Regions from separate parts of the Ureibacillus sp. FSL W8-0352 genome, predicted to be linked through region 1. Evidence: riboswitches for the same ligand, from Rfam matches in the RefSeq annotation. Region 1 holds a riboswitch; each other region holds the start of a gene.
The links. Region 1 has a riboswitch for lysine ahead of NST98_RS02790 (transporter substrate-binding domain-containing protein). Riboswitches for the same ligand answer to the same signal wherever they lie in the genome.
Positions count from the first base shown of each region.

Region 2: it holds a riboswitch for lysine, as region 1 does, so the genes downstream of both, NST98_RS05825 (aspartate kinase) here and NST98_RS02790 (transporter substrate-binding domain-containing protein) in region 1, are expected to answer to the same signal.
Region 3: it holds a riboswitch for lysine, as region 1 does, so the genes downstream of both, dapA (4-hydroxy-tetrahydrodipicolinate synthase) here and NST98_RS02790 (transporter substrate-binding domain-containing protein) in region 1, are expected to answer to the same signal.

Region 1 covers NZ_JBBOQT010000001.1:552,270-557,320, reverse strand. Annotated here, with positions in the region: gene NST98_RS02805 (alpha/beta fold hydrolase) at 1-293, shown strand, start outside; gene NST98_RS02800 (amino acid ABC transporter ATP-binding protein) at 557-1,294, opposite strand; gene NST98_RS02795 (amino acid ABC transporter permease) at 1,299-2,045, opposite strand; gene NST98_RS02790 (transporter substrate-binding domain-containing protein) at 2,176-3,039, opposite strand; lysine riboswitch at 3,143-3,320, opposite strand; gene odhB (2-oxoglutarate dehydrogenase complex dihydrolipoyllysine-residue succinyltransferase) at 3,455-4,702, opposite strand; gene NST98_RS02780 (2-oxoglutarate dehydrogenase E1 component) at 4,760-5,051, opposite strand, start outside.
Region 2 covers NZ_JBBOQT010000001.1:1,131,791-1,136,841, forward strand. Annotated here, with positions in the region: gene sdhA (succinate dehydrogenase flavoprotein subunit) at 1-699, opposite strand, end outside; gene NST98_RS05815 (succinate dehydrogenase cytochrome b558 subunit) at 750-1,361, opposite strand; gene NST98_RS05820 (YslB family protein) at 1,655-2,071, shown strand; gene NST98_RS05825 (aspartate kinase) at 2,092-3,318, opposite strand; lysine riboswitch at 3,440-3,624, opposite strand; gene uvrC (excinuclease ABC subunit UvrC) at 3,662-5,051, opposite strand, start outside.
Region 3 covers NZ_JBBOQT010000001.1:1,901,686-1,906,736, forward strand. Annotated here, with positions in the region: gene NST98_RS09715 (restriction endonuclease) at 20-643, shown strand; partial or broken gene NST98_RS09720 (DHH family phosphoesterase) at 720-1,898, opposite strand; lysine riboswitch at 2,150-2,328, shown strand; gene dapA (4-hydroxy-tetrahydrodipicolinate synthase) at 2,436-3,323, shown strand; gene NST98_RS09730 (arsenic transporter) at 3,513-4,814, shown strand; gene NST98_RS09735 (alpha/beta-type small acid-soluble spore protein) at 4,910-5,051, opposite strand, start outside.

The DNA.
Region 1 (5,051 bases):
CAAAGAATGCTTTTCACATTCGAAAAGATACGTATTTACAATCGGTTCAATCAGCTTTTGGAAGAAACTATTTTTATGATTTATTGACCATTAATGTGCCAACACTGATCATTGGTTCTCTAGAAGATAAAGTAGTACCTATTCAAAATGCCTATTTAATGCATTACATGATTAAGTCTTCCAATTTAATTATTTTTGAAAATACAGGACATTTGTCGAATATCGAACGACCAGAACTATTCAATTTAGCCATTGCTCAACATATCAAACAATTTCAAAATAAAGTAAGTTAAAAGGGCGCGTCTGACAAGTCATTTCAAGACGCCTCCTTTGCGGCTGTCGCACATGCTTTCGCCGCAGATAAATTGCGGCTGTCGCTAGCGCTTTCGCCGCAGATAAATTGCGGCTGTCGCACATGCTCAACCTCAGATAAATTGCGACGAGGAGGCGCGTTTGATGTGACTACCGCAGGAGCAAAGTTTTCAAGAGAATATTAGTATTAAGAAATAAGGCTGTTCAGAAAGTGATTGACTTTTCTAGACAGCCCCGTTCCATCTTATTTATTTAATGTTCGTCTTAAGAACTCTTTTGTTCTTTCGTGTATTGGGTTGACTAGTACTTGTTCAGGAGGCCCTTCTTCAACGATGACCCCTTTATCCATAAACACGACACGATCTGAAACTTCTTTTGCAAATTCCATTTCATGGGTAACAATTAACATTGTATTTCCGGCCTTCGCAAGGTCTCGCATAACCTTTAATACTTCCCCTACCATTTCTGGGTCAAGGGCAGAAGTCGGTTCATCAAATAGCATCACGTCTGGATCCATTGCTAAAGCTCTTGCAATGGCAACCCTCTGTTTTTGTCCACCTGAAAGTTGTCGAGGTCGCGCATTCTTATAGCGATCCATTCCAACAATCGTTAAATATTTCATCGCATTGTTTATGGCTTCCTCTTTTGAACGTTTCAATACTTTTACTTGTCCGACTATACAATTCCCTAATACATCCAAGTTATTAAATAAGTTAAACTGCTGGAATACCATACCTAAGTGCGTACGATATTTTTCTTTATTGTAACCTTCCGTTAAAATATTTTCTCCATTAAAAATAATCTCACCGCCTGTAGGAGTTTCCAGCAAGTTAATGCAACGCAATAATGTGGATTTTCCTGATCCTGAAGCTCCAATTAACGTTACAACTTCCCCTTTTCTTACTTGGAAATTGACATCTTTCAATACTTCATGATTGCCGAATGTTTTATTTAAATGTTTGATATCAATGACCACTGTCATAGCATTACTCACCATCCTTTATCGGCTTGTTTCCTGTCACAAGCTCCACTCGGTACGAATCAGGTCCATCCATTTTCTTCTCAAACCAAAGAAGAATACGAGTTACAGTGAATGTCATAATGAAGTACAATACACAGGCAATTAAGAATGCTTCTGCATAACGATATGTACTACCCGCAACAGAGTTCGTTGTAAAGAATAATTCAACTACACTAATGACACTTAGTACAGAAGAGTCCTTTATATTCATAACGAGCTGGTTACCAGTCGCTGGTAAAATATTGCGAGCTACTTGAGGAAGGATAATGTAGAACATTGTTTGAAAATGATTCATACCAATCGCTTCACTGGCCTCGTATTGTCCTTTATCGATTGAAACAATTCCACCACGCACATACTCTGCCATATAAGCACCTGTATTTAAGCTGATAACAATTAAACCAGCAACAAAGCGATTTAATTGAATATCAATGGCATAGAGTCCGTAGAACACAACCATCGCTTGTACCATCATTGGAGTGCCACGGAATAGTTCAACATAGCAAGTTAGTATAAAATTAATAGTTTTTAATACATATGTTTTAAAGGATTTTTTTTGCAATGGAATCGTGTGCATAACCCCGATGAAAAATCCGATAATCGCACCAAAAATCGTACCTAATATCGCAAGAATTAATGCAATCCATGCTCCTCGCAAAAACAAATCCCAGTTATTCTGAAAAATATTCCAAACTGTTTCTAAGAAAGACATAAAGAAATCCCCTTATTGTTTTTTGTTCGCACTTAGAAGAATTAAAGTTAAGGACAGTAAATAACTTTACAGGGAAGGAAAATGGAAAAAGGTTGTCTTATAGAGAATCTCAAGACAACCTTTCACCACACTATTGTTGTGATGGTTGATTTTTAATAGCTTCTTCCATGATTTGATGACGTTCATCTTCCGTAATACCAGCTAAAATCTCGTTAATTTTATCTTTTAAGTCCGAACCTTTTTTCAAGCCAACAGCGATTGCTGTATCAGATTCATCAGCCTCAAATCCGTCTTCTGGAACAATGTAAGTAAATCCTTCAATTGCTGCCTCAGCAGACATCCCTTCTGGACGTTCTGAAATATAAGCATCAATTGCACCAGAAGATAATTGGATTCGCATTTGGCCAAAATCTGTAGCTGGTACTTGTTTATTAACGCCAGTCATTTGATCGATTACTTTGTAGTGAGTAGTACCTTGTTGTGCTGTTACTTTAGCCCCTTCAAAATCATGAATCGATTTTGCATTTGCATATGGACCATCTTTTTTCACAACAATTACGAAATCACTCGTATAATAGTTGTCTGTAAAATCGATTACTTCCATGCGTTCAGGAGTAGGTGACATACCCGCAATAACTGCATCAATTGCACCTGATTGTAATGATGGAATTAAACCATCCCAGTCAGTTTTTACAATTTGAAGCTCCATCCCTAATCCTTCAGCAATACGTTTTGCGATTTGAACATCGTAACCGTTTGCAAACTCTTTAGAATCTGCAGTAGGAACTGCTCCATTTGAGTCATCTTTTTGAGACCAGTTAAATGGTGCATAAGCAGCTTCCATACCTACTCTTAATACACTTTTTGACTCGGATGAGGATTCTGAATCTTTTTGCGATTCTCCACCTGTTGATTCTTTGTTTCCTGAACCACATGCTGCAAGAACGAGAACCGTCATCATGGTTATGAAAAGTAGCAATAATTTCTTTCTCATCTTAATTCCCCCTGTCTCTGTTTCGCTTAGCTTCACAAATAAAAAGCGACCTAAGAAGAACTTAAGGTCGCATCAATTTGTTAGACTAATACCTCTAGTTCCACTTTGGAATAGCACACCTTACATATAAACATGTAAGACAGTGTTACAGTTATTCACTGTAACCCCAGCATAGTTATCTGAGCAAATAACTACACTTCGGCGATATTTCCTTCTTTCCCACTTCTTCACTCGCTCAAGCTCCATGAGAAACTAATAAATACCGCGCCTCTACCCTACCAAGTGAGGCTAGAATATTCAATTGTTAAGAGAAGCATAACCTAAATGGTGTTTACTTGTCAATAACAAATAGGAAAAGTTTAATAGTACCAAATATACTCCCCAAAAAGAATTGGGGAGTATATTTTACATTTTCTTATGAATTTAGAAGTAAATCTTCAGGATTTTCGATTAATTCTTTAACTGTTTTTAAGAATCCAACTGAATCTTTACCATCAATGATTCGATGATCGTATGAAAGTGCCACATACATCATTGGACGAATTTCAACTTGTCCGTTTACAGCTACTGGACGGTTTACAATTGAGTGCATACCAAGGATACCAGCTTGCGTACCATTGATAATTGGTGTTGAAGCTAATGAACCAAAGATACCGCCGTTTGTAATTGTAAATGTTCCGCCTTGTAAATCAGAAATTGCTAATTTCTTTTCACGTGCTTTTTGAGCAAGTTCAGCAATTTCTCTTTCAATTTCAGCGAAGTTTTTGCGATCTGCATCACGTACAACTGGAACTACTAAACCTTCTTCTGTAGATACCGCAATACCGATATCATAAATGTTAAATTTATGAATTTCATCGCCAACAATTTGTGCATTTACATAAGGATATTTTTTCAATGCAGCAACTACTGCTTTTGTGAAGAATGACATGAATCCAAGTTTTATACCATTCTCATTCACAAATTGTTCTTGTTTGCGTTTGCGAAGTTCCATCACGTTTGTCATGTCAATCTCGTTGAATGTTGTTAACATTGCCGTATTTTGTTTAACTTCAAGAAGACGTTTTGCAATTGTTTGACGTCGACGGCTCATTCTTTCAACTGTAACGCGAGATTCATCTACAGTTACAGCAGGTGCTACAGGTTGTGCTGCTTGCACTGGTTGTGCTGGTTTTGCAGCATGGGCAGCAACATCTTGTACACGAACTCGGCCTTGTGGATCTACTGGTGAAATAGCTGCTAAATCAATGCCTTTTTCACGAGCAAGTTTACGTGCAGCTGGAGAAGCTACTACGCGCTCATTAGATGTTTCCTCAACAACCGGTGCAGCTTGTGCTGGTTGTGCTTGAGGAGCTTGTGGTTGTTCCTCTTTAACCGCTTCTTTTTCAGGTTCTGCTTGAGGTGCTGGAGTAGGTTCAGCTCCACCTTCAACAGGCTCAACGATCGCAATTGTTTGGCCAACTAATACTGTATCGCCTTCTTCAGCTAAAATTTGAGTTAATACTCCTGCTTCTTCAGAAATAATTTCTGCATTTACTTTATCTGTTTCTAATTCAACGATGAATTCGCCTTTCTCAACGCGATCTCCAACTTTTTTCACCCATTGTGCAATTGTACCTTCCGTAATCGATTCTGCTAATTCAGGGACTTTAATTTCAGCCACTTTTATATCCTCCTTTAATTCTCAACACTGTTAAATCTTAACGTAAATTATGCAAGATTACAAATCTGCTAAAGCGTCGTTAATTACTTTAGCTTGAGCAACTTTATGTGAATCCATGTCACCTTCTGAAGTAGAAGACATTTCTGGACGTCCAACATAACGTACTTTTTTGCCTTCAGCTAATTCAAGTAAGTATTCTAAGGCAAATTTCCAAGGACCTTGGTTTCTAGGTTCCTCTTGTACCCAAACAATTTCTTTCGCGTTAGGGTATCTCGCAATGATTTCAGAAAGTTTTTCCATTGGGAATGGATATAATTGTTCAATGCGAAGGATGTGAAGTTTTTCGAAT
Region 2 (5,051 bases), 580 kb from region 1:
GATGAACTCACCATTTGCATATGAAGCACCTTGTTGATAAACAATTGATGCTGCAGAACCAGTATTGATTACTGAGTTTGTTGATTTACCGAAGATGATACCAGGACCACCTGTTGCCATAACTACAGCATCAGAGCGGAATGCTTTAATTTCTGATGTGCTTAAATCTTGTGCTACGATACCACGGCAAACTCCTTCGTCATCAAGAACGATTCCAAGGAATTCCCAGTGTTCGTATTTTGTAACTAAACCTTCTACTTCGTAACGACGAACTTGTTCGTCAAGCGCATATAATAATTGTTGACCTGTTGTCGCACCTGCAAATGCAGTACGGTGATGCAATGTACCACCGAAACGACGGAAGTCAAGTAGACCTTCTGGAGTACGGTTGAACATAACTCCCATACGGTCGAACATGTGAATGATACCAGGTGCTGCTTCACACATGGCTTTTACTGGTGGTTGGTTCGCTAAGAAGTCTCCACCATAAATTGTATCGTCAAAGTGGATCCACGGAGAATCCCCTTCACCTTTTGTATTTACTGCACCATTAATTCCACCTTGTGCACAAACTGAGTGTGAACGTTTAACAGGAACTAATGAGAATAGTTCTACTTCAGTACCCATTTCGGCTGCTTTCATCGTTGCCATTAGACCAGCTAAGCCGCCACCAACAACGATTAATTTCTTTTTGGCCATGATTATTTCTCACTCCTCTTTTCTAATTGGACGTTCTATCTATGCTTGTATCATACGAATGCTAGAATTGCAGATACACCGATAATGCTTAAGATGACGAAAAATGCCATTGTAATCCACGTAACTACTTTTTGAGAATGTGTTGATTGTGTGATACCCCAGCTTACGAAGAATGACCATAAACCGTTAGATAAATGCAATGTAGCGGAAAGGATACCCACAATGTAGAATCCTAACATCCATGGATTTGCAACGATTTTTTCCATCATTTCAAAACTTACTTCCGCACCAAATGCTTTTTGGATGCGAGTTTGGAACATGTGCCAAGCAATGAAGATTACTAGGAACACACCAGTAAGTCGTTGCAATAAGAACATCCAGTTACGGAATGTACTGAAGCGCTTATTGTTTGGTGTTGCTGTAAAGGCAATATAAATTCCATATAAACCGTGGAACAGAATAGGAATGTAGATAACAATCCACTCAATAAGTAATAATAGTGGACCTGGAATATAATCCATTACTCCTGTTGCACTGTTATATGTCTCTTCTCCCCCTGTTGCAGTAAAGTTTAGAGACAAGTGGAACACTAAAAATAGCCCTACAGGAATAACACCAAGTAAAGAATGTAGTCGGCGCCAGTAAAACTCATTTTTTGCCAAGACTGATACCCCCTTAAATGATAGAAATAAGTAGTCAATAAGTCGTCACAAATTGTAAACGCTTTATGCATTGACTGTTTTATTCATAATGGTACAATATTATGACAAGTTCATTGTACCCCCACGAACTATTACCGTCAAGGTTAGTTGTGCATATTTATTTTCCGAAATTTGTCTAATATTCGCTATAAAACCTTCTATTTTTTCTCTATTATGTTATTTTTCTCTATTTTAACTTTTTTCGAATTCTCTGTTGTTAAAAAAGAAATATTCTAGAAAGAGGTTCCTATTATATGTCATTGTCGAAAGATTCGTTTCCTTTATTTGGATACGAACTGCTAAGAGATTATTTAGTGCCATCCATTTTAGGAAAGCATGAAAAAGATATTCTATATTGGGCAGGAAAAGATTTAGCTCGCAAATTTCCATGCACCGATATTCCTTTAATCATTTCCTTTTTTAAAGATGCCGGATGGGGTGATCTTACCCTTGAAAAAGAAATGAAAGACGGATTTGTGTTTAGTTTGACGAATGAACCGGAGTTGCTAAAGATTAATGAAAGAAATTTTCGCTTAGAAGCTGGCTTCATTGCCGAACAAATCCAAAACTTTAAAGGTGTTTTGACGGAATGCTATGAAGAGAAAAAAGAAAAACAACTAGAAGTAATTTTTACAGTAAAGATGGATTTACAAGAAAAAATTGAACGCTAAGGGGCTTTATTCGCCCCTTTTTATACCCATTCCTCAGCAAGATTAAATTCATCATGCAGTGCATTTGCTGCACGAATCATATCATCTTGTGGCACAACGACAGATACTTTAATTTCAGATGTAGAAACCATTTTAACAGGGATATTTTCTTGACATAAGCGTGCGAACATGCGGCCTGCTACCCCTGGATTGGAAACCATGCCCGAACCCACGATTGACACTTTCGCTAAACCAACTTCAAAATCAGCAAATTGAAAACCTAACTCCTCTTTATGTTCTTCAAGCACTTTTACCGCATTAGCTAAATCCTCTTTTACTATTGAAAACGATATTGTCGGTTTTACTTCACTCATAACAGATTGTACAATAATATCTACGTTGACATGATGCTTTGCTAGGGTATTAAACAAGTTGGCAAGGGAAGATTTTTCTAGTATTTCATATCCAACAGTAAAGCGAATAATATCTGTTTCATAGGCGACACCACGAACAATTAAATTTCTCTCCATTTCAATCTCTCCCTTAATCAATGTACCTCGAAGATTTTTCGTACTCGAACGAACAACAATTGGTATATCAAATTTTTTTGCTAATTCGACCGCTCTCGGATGAACAATTTTCGAACCTAAATAAGATAATTCTAACATCTCATCATATGTAATATCTTTCAATTTACGAGCCTGTTGAACTACATTAGGATCTCCTGTATATACCCCGTCAAGATCCGTATAGATTTCCACGCGTTCTGCATCAATGCTTTTTGCAATCGCTACCGCTGTTGTATCAGTCCCTCCAGCACCGAGAAGGGTGATGTTGCCCTCATCATCAACACCTTGTCCGCCTGCGACTATGACTATTTCGCCTTTTTTAAAATGCTCAATAATGACATTACCATCGATTTGATGTATGCGAGCATTTCCTACTGATTTTCTTGTTGTTTTCATGCCAAGTTGCCAGCCTGTAAGGGAAACAGCTCTAAAGCCTCTTTTTTGAATAGCAATGGAAAGCAAACTGCTTGCAATTTGATTATTGGTAGAATGGATTGCGTCTAACTCTCTTTCGGATGGTGCATCCGATAAAGAGTAAATAATTTTTTCCAAACCCTCATTTACAGGTGGAGAGGATGGAACGACTGCTACTACATTGCGTCCAAACTTCTTCTCTTCGATGAGTCTTTTTGCTATTTCTCCAATGTTTTCAGATGATGATAGATTCCATTCATCCAACTTCACTACAATATTAATCATCGCTACACTCCCCTTATTTTCATAAGCCATGAAATGAAGTTTCCGAATCTTATATAATTAAAGAAAAAAGCAACTCTTCACAAAGGATGGTGAAAAGCTGCCTCAATTTTCAGAAAACACTTTATGAGATAGCTCTCCAGAACCATTTAGATTCTGACAATCTTGCATTTCTTCAATGCAAAACCAGCCAGTAAACTGGAACAAGCAAATTTACCGCTTCGGCAATCTCCCCTTTCCCTAACCTTCTTCAGACTTGTTCCTCTCCTCCAGTTAGGTACTCATGAATCTCGCACCTCTATCTATATCTAAACTTATTTACTTTTAAAATTACATTATCATACAGTTATTCCTTTGGCAATGTGTCATTATGGAAATACTGATAGATTGTTTCTGCAACCACTTTTGGCATTTTCGCTTCCATTAATTCTTCCACAGAAGCCTGTTTGATTTTTTTCACTGAACCAAAATGACTCAGTAATTGTTTCTTACGTTTTGGACCGATTCCTTCAATTTCATCAAGGACAGAGCGTAAAGCGTTCGTTTGATGTTGTTGCCGCAAAAATGTAATAGCGAAGCGATGGACTTCATCTTGAATTCGCTGAAGCAAGTAAAAAGCATCACTTGTTTTTTTCAGCGGAATCGACATAGGTGGTTCCCCGTATAATAGTTCAGATGTTCGATGCTTCTCATCTTTTGCTAGTCCTGCAATGGGAATTGATAATCCAAGCTCATCTTCCAACACTTCTCGTGCAACTTCAATTTGCCCTTTACCACCGTCAACAATAATTAGATCAGGAAGCGGCAATTGTTCTTTTAATACACGGGTATAGCGCCTGCGAATCACCTCTTGCATCGCTCCATAGTCGTCATGTTTCGCCGTATTTTTTAATTTATATTTGCGATATTCTTTTTTTGCCGGCTTTCCATTAATAAATACGACCATTGCGCTAACAGGATCTGCTCCATGCATGTGGCTGTTATCAAAGGCTTCAATTCTATAAGGCGTTTCAATATTTAGAGCCTCACCTAATTGTTGACAAGCGCCAATTGTCCTCTCTTCCTGGCGTTCAATTAATTGGAATTTTTCTTCGATTGCAAGCATTGCATTTTTCTTTGCTAAATCCACCAGTTCTTTTTTTGTGCCACGTTTTGGCACCAATACTCTTATATTTAATAATTTTTCTAAAATGCTTTTATCAATTGTTTCTGGAATCAATATTTCTTTTGGCTTTAAATGTTCTGTATCATAGAAACGCCCTACAAAAGTTAAAAATTCCTCTTCCGGATCACGGTAAATAGGAAATACAGAAACATCTCTTTCAATTAATTTTCCTTGTCGAACGAAAAAGACTTGAACACACATCCACCCTTTTTCAACTGCATATCCAAATACGTCCCGGTTCGTTTGGTCTCCTGAAACGATTTTTTGCTTTTCCATAACCGTTTCGATATATTGAATTTGATCTCGATATTCCTTTGCTCTTTCAAATTCAAGCTTTTCCGCAGCCTCCATCATTTTTTTCTCTAATTCTTTTTTTACTTGTTCATGGCCGCCATTTAAGAATTTTATGATGTCATTTGTCATTTCTTCAAAAATTTTCGGATCTATATCTTTAACACATGGAGCTAAACATTGCCCCAAATGATAATACAAACAAACTCGATCTGGCAGTCGGTTGCATTTTCTTAATGGATAGATGCGGTTGAGGAGCTTCTTTGTTTCATTCGCGGCA
Region 3 (5,051 bases), 1.3 Mb from region 1:
CAAAGTAATTGAATTTTTAATGATTTTGATGTTCAGTTTTGGTATTGTTATCACATTATTCAGTTTGATTTCTATTGAACTAAATGTATATGATATTAAATTGTATTTCATGATTTTCATTACTTTGGTGATATTCTACAAGCCTTTTAGAACTTCAAGTTTTCGTTTTATTTTTTATTTAATTAATCGTACATTGCATTTAATAAAAACCGTTCACACTGACAACGATCTTTTACAGAAAGAACTTATACAATTGAATAATTTGCCAGAAACGGAGTACATCCATCTATTAAAAAAACTTTTTGAAAAACATCGTTACGTAGCACTTATTACAAAGGACATTGAAACTTTCAATGTGGATCTTATTTTATGGAAAGGTACGAGAAAATATATAGTACAAATTATAAAAGGGGCAAATGCAGTTGACATCCGAAAGGTTCAACAAGTTGCTGTCAATATAAAAACATACAGTGCAGATGGCGCAATGATTATTACAAATCAATCTTTTACACCATCTGCCAAAAAGTTTTCTTCCTTAAACCATATACTTTTAATTGATCACGATGAATTAATAAATATGATGCAGGATGAAAATAAAAAGTTCGTTTTCCAAACCGCATTATATTTATCACAACATAAATAATAATAAGAATTCGCTAGCTAAATTGAAAGGAGCTAGCGAATTTTGCATTCATAAAAAATATTTCAATCATCTACTTCTAATGTTCTTTTTTTACTCGATTCATTAAATACTCAACAAACACTTCATCACGTACTAGATAGGCTTCATACATCCTCTTTAAATATTTTTCTGCTTCTTCAAAACTTGTAAAAATTGTTTCTATTAATAGTTTTGATTTTTCAATCATCCAAACACCATCTTTTTGTCATATAAAATAATTGTTATCATCGGCATCAGCATACATCGTACCAAAAGAAGATTCCTTTACATTATACCGATTATATTTCGCATCTTGAGGCATTGGATCACGCTGAAAAGTATTTTGTACAAATATTTGATATGTTTCCTCTGTTAAGTTACAACCCGCTGCCTTTTGATGTCCTCCTCCGCCATACACTGCTGCGATTTCCGAAACATCCACATGGTCATGAATAGTGCGGAAAGAAATTTTTTTACTTCCCATATTCAATATAGCGATATAGTCAAGATGAGGATGTTCTTTACTTAATTCGTTTCCTAATTCTGAATGATAAGATTCCGCATACACAACTCCAGCAAAATACTCATCATTTTTTATTTGCACTACCTCTCTTTTTTTGCGACGAATATATCGTTCTATCCGATCTTCTTCCATATTCAACAGCTTTTTTTCAAATTCATCAAAATCGAAGTGTTCAGAAGAAGTTAGTCTGTCAATCATCGTTTCTTCAAATTCATCGATGGACACTAAGAAAAACAATGAATTTAAGAAATGGGCTTTATGATTATCGTTTTTTTCCCACTCCCAAGTATCATATTGTCTTACGAGCTTCACAAATTCATCAATTGCCTCTGTTGGCTTTAATAACTCGTTTGCAACTAAAAACTGATAAAATAATGAAGTTGCACTTTCTAGCTTCCCTTCCTCATTTTCGACTAATACCGTTCCCCAATCATATTCATTAAAATGCAACGCTGTTTTATGATGATCAATAAGTTGAATATTTTTATATTGTTTAAAATGTGCATTTAATCTTTTTTCATTTTCTTCACTAGGTGATAAATCTGTAATAAATAAAAAAGTATCAGGCAAATCATTTTCTAAAAAGTATTCAATTTCCCGTTCAAGTGAAGCAATTGAATTATATCGGACTTTTACATCTTGTCCAAAGGCAAGTTTCGCTAAAATGCCACATCCAACTCCATCTAAATCATTGTGGGACAGCAATTTATACATTCTATTTCACCTCAGAAAGTAGTATGGATGCTTTTTATAAAAATAACAGCATTATTATTGCAAAGAAGTTAGAATTCCTTTTAAATTTTCAATTTAACAAAATTTTCGATTGAAAATTCAAAATTTTTCTGCATATTGTATAAAATTCAATCATAAATGATATTTAAACACTTAATTGTTATTGCTTTTCCAAATAAAAAGAGCTACAATTATATACAATTATCCATCGACTTATTTCAATATTGCTTTGAAGTAAGGATAGAGGTGCAAAAACCAAGAGTACACAGTTTGAGGATAATGAGGTCCAATGATAATTGTGGAAAGGGGGATTTGCCGAAGTCCCTAGAAACTCATTTTTCTAGGGGCTGGTTCTGCATTGAATAAGTGTAGGACTGTCATATAGGAAACTATATGGAGGGCTATCTTACGCAAAAAATCTTCCTTTTTGCAACAACGAGGCTCTTCGTTGTTGCTTTTTGCGTTTATAAAGAAATTGCCCTTCTCCATTAAATAACATTGAAAAGGATGTGGAGAAGAATGAATTTCGGAAGAGTATTAACAGCAATGGTAACGCCATTTGACAAAAATGGTGACGTAGATTTTGAGGCTACGGAAATTCTAATTCAACATTTAATTGAAAACGGCACAGACGGATTAGTGGTATGTGGTACAACTGGAGAATCTCCTACTTTAACAGATGAAGAAAAAGTAGAACTGTTTAAATTTACTGTGAAGACTGTAAATGGTAGAGTTCCTGTAATTGCAGGTACGGGCTCTTATAATACGAGAGCTTCCATTGAACTTACTAAAAAAGCAGAAGATGCCGGGGTGGATGGCATCATGCTTGTAACTCCATACTACAATAAACCAAACCAAGAAGGAATGTATGAACACTTTAAAGCAATTGCACAAAATACAAAACTGCCAATTGTACTCTATAACATTCCTGGCCGTAGTGTCGTCAATTTATCCGTTGATACGGTAGTTCGTCTTGCGAAAATACCGAATATTGTTGCAATTAAAGAGGCAAGTGGAAATTTAGATGCAATGGCACAAATTATCGAAAACACGCCAAATCATTTCTCACTATATAGCGGGGATGATAGCTTAACATTACCAACATTAGCAATCGGTGGTACAGGAGTAATTTCCGTTGCTTCTCATATTATTGGCAATGAAATGCAATCTATGATTAAAAATTTCTTCATTGGAAATATTCAAGAAGCTGCAAAAGAACATCGAAACCTGTTACCAATTATGAAAGCGATGTTCATTGCACCAAATCCTGCTCCTGTTAAGGCAGCATTAAATATGAAAGGCATAACAGTTGGTGGTGTTCGTCTTCCATTAGTGCCATTAAACGAAGAGCAACAAAAAATGCTAGATTATTTATTAAGAAATACACAATTACAATTGATTTCATAAATATTCTCCTGCCACGAAAATGGCAGGTTTTTATTTTGATAAATAACACATGGTGGAAAAGTAAATAAAATATTCGATAGGAAAATGAATAGTGATATAATAGCATTTGTGAATTTTAGGCATTTATCTAAATTCATAAGTGCTTATTTTTTATCTTCAATATGTCACAATTCAACTTTGTTGGAGGATATGATTTTGCTCAATTTACTATTAGCCATTTTAATATTTATCATCACGCTCATACTCGTTATTCGCCAACCAAAAAATATCAATATCGGATGGTCAGCTTGCTGTGGCGCAGTAGTTGCATTGATTTTTGGAGTAGTGGATATTAATGACGTCTTTGAAGTTGTAAACATTACTTGGAATGCGACATTATTATTTATTGCGATTATAATCATTTCCTTAATATTGGATCAAATTGGCTTATTTGAATGGTCTGCACTGCACATGGCTCGCATAGCAAAAGGGAACGGTATTAGAATGTTCATTTACGTTACAGTTCTTGGAGCTTTTGTTTCAGCCTTCTTTTCAAATGATGGTGCAGCATTAATTTTGACCCCTATTGTTCTTGCAATGGTTCGAAATTTAAATTTTAATGAGAAAATGATTTTCCCTTTTATTATGGCTAGTGGTTTTATAGCTGACACTACGTCCCTCCCTTTTTTAATAAGTAACTTAGTAAACGTAATCGCAGCAGATTTTTTTGGAATCAGCTTTATGGAATACTCTTTACGAATGATTATTCCTAATTTCTTTTCATTAATAGCAACCATTATCGTTCTATTTTTATACTTCCAGAAATCTATTCCATCAAAGTATGATGTAATGATGCTAAAAAATCCACGGGAAGTCATACGGGATGAAAAGATGTTTAAATTAGCGTGGCCGGTAATGGCAATTTTATTAACCGGTTATTTTTCAGCTGAATGGATTCATGTACCCGTTAGCATTATTGGTTGGATTATGGCGATATTCTTATTGGCGATGGCTCGAAAAAGTTCAGCAGTCAATACAAAAGCCGTAATAAAAGGAGCGCCATGGAATATTGTATTTTTCTCCATCGGTATGTATTTAGTCGTTTATGGATTAGGAAATGCAGGTTTCACGAAAGGACTAGCCTATGTTATTGAATGGACAGTGCAAGGAGGATTATTCACTACTACGATTGGAATGGGGTATATTGCAGCCTTCTTATCTTCAGTTATGAATAATTTACCTACAATTATGATTGACTCATTAGCAATAGCGGAAACTTCCACGTCAGGTGTAATTCGCGATTCTTTAATTTATGCCAATGTAATCGGCTCAGATTTAGGTCCCAAAATTACACCAATTGGTTCACTTGCTACGCTTGTGTGGCTACATGTACTCTCAAACAAGGGAATTAAAATATCTTGGGGAGCTTATTTTAAAATGGGGATTATCCTGACACTACCAATACTATTCTTCACGTTAGTTGGTTTATATTTGACGTTATTATTATTTTGATTCTTTATTTTTTATATAAGTAAAATTTAATCATGATGGTTACAATAATAACACACCTAAGAACATTTGAACTTAGGTGTGTTTATTATTGCCAATTATTCTGAGTTTCCTTTCAATTGTTGTTGAGCCATTTGCACAAGACGTTTCGTAATTTCTCCACCAACTGAACCATTAGCTCGGGAAGAAGTATCTGGTGAAAGGTTTACGCCAAACTCTTGTGCAATCTCATATTTCATT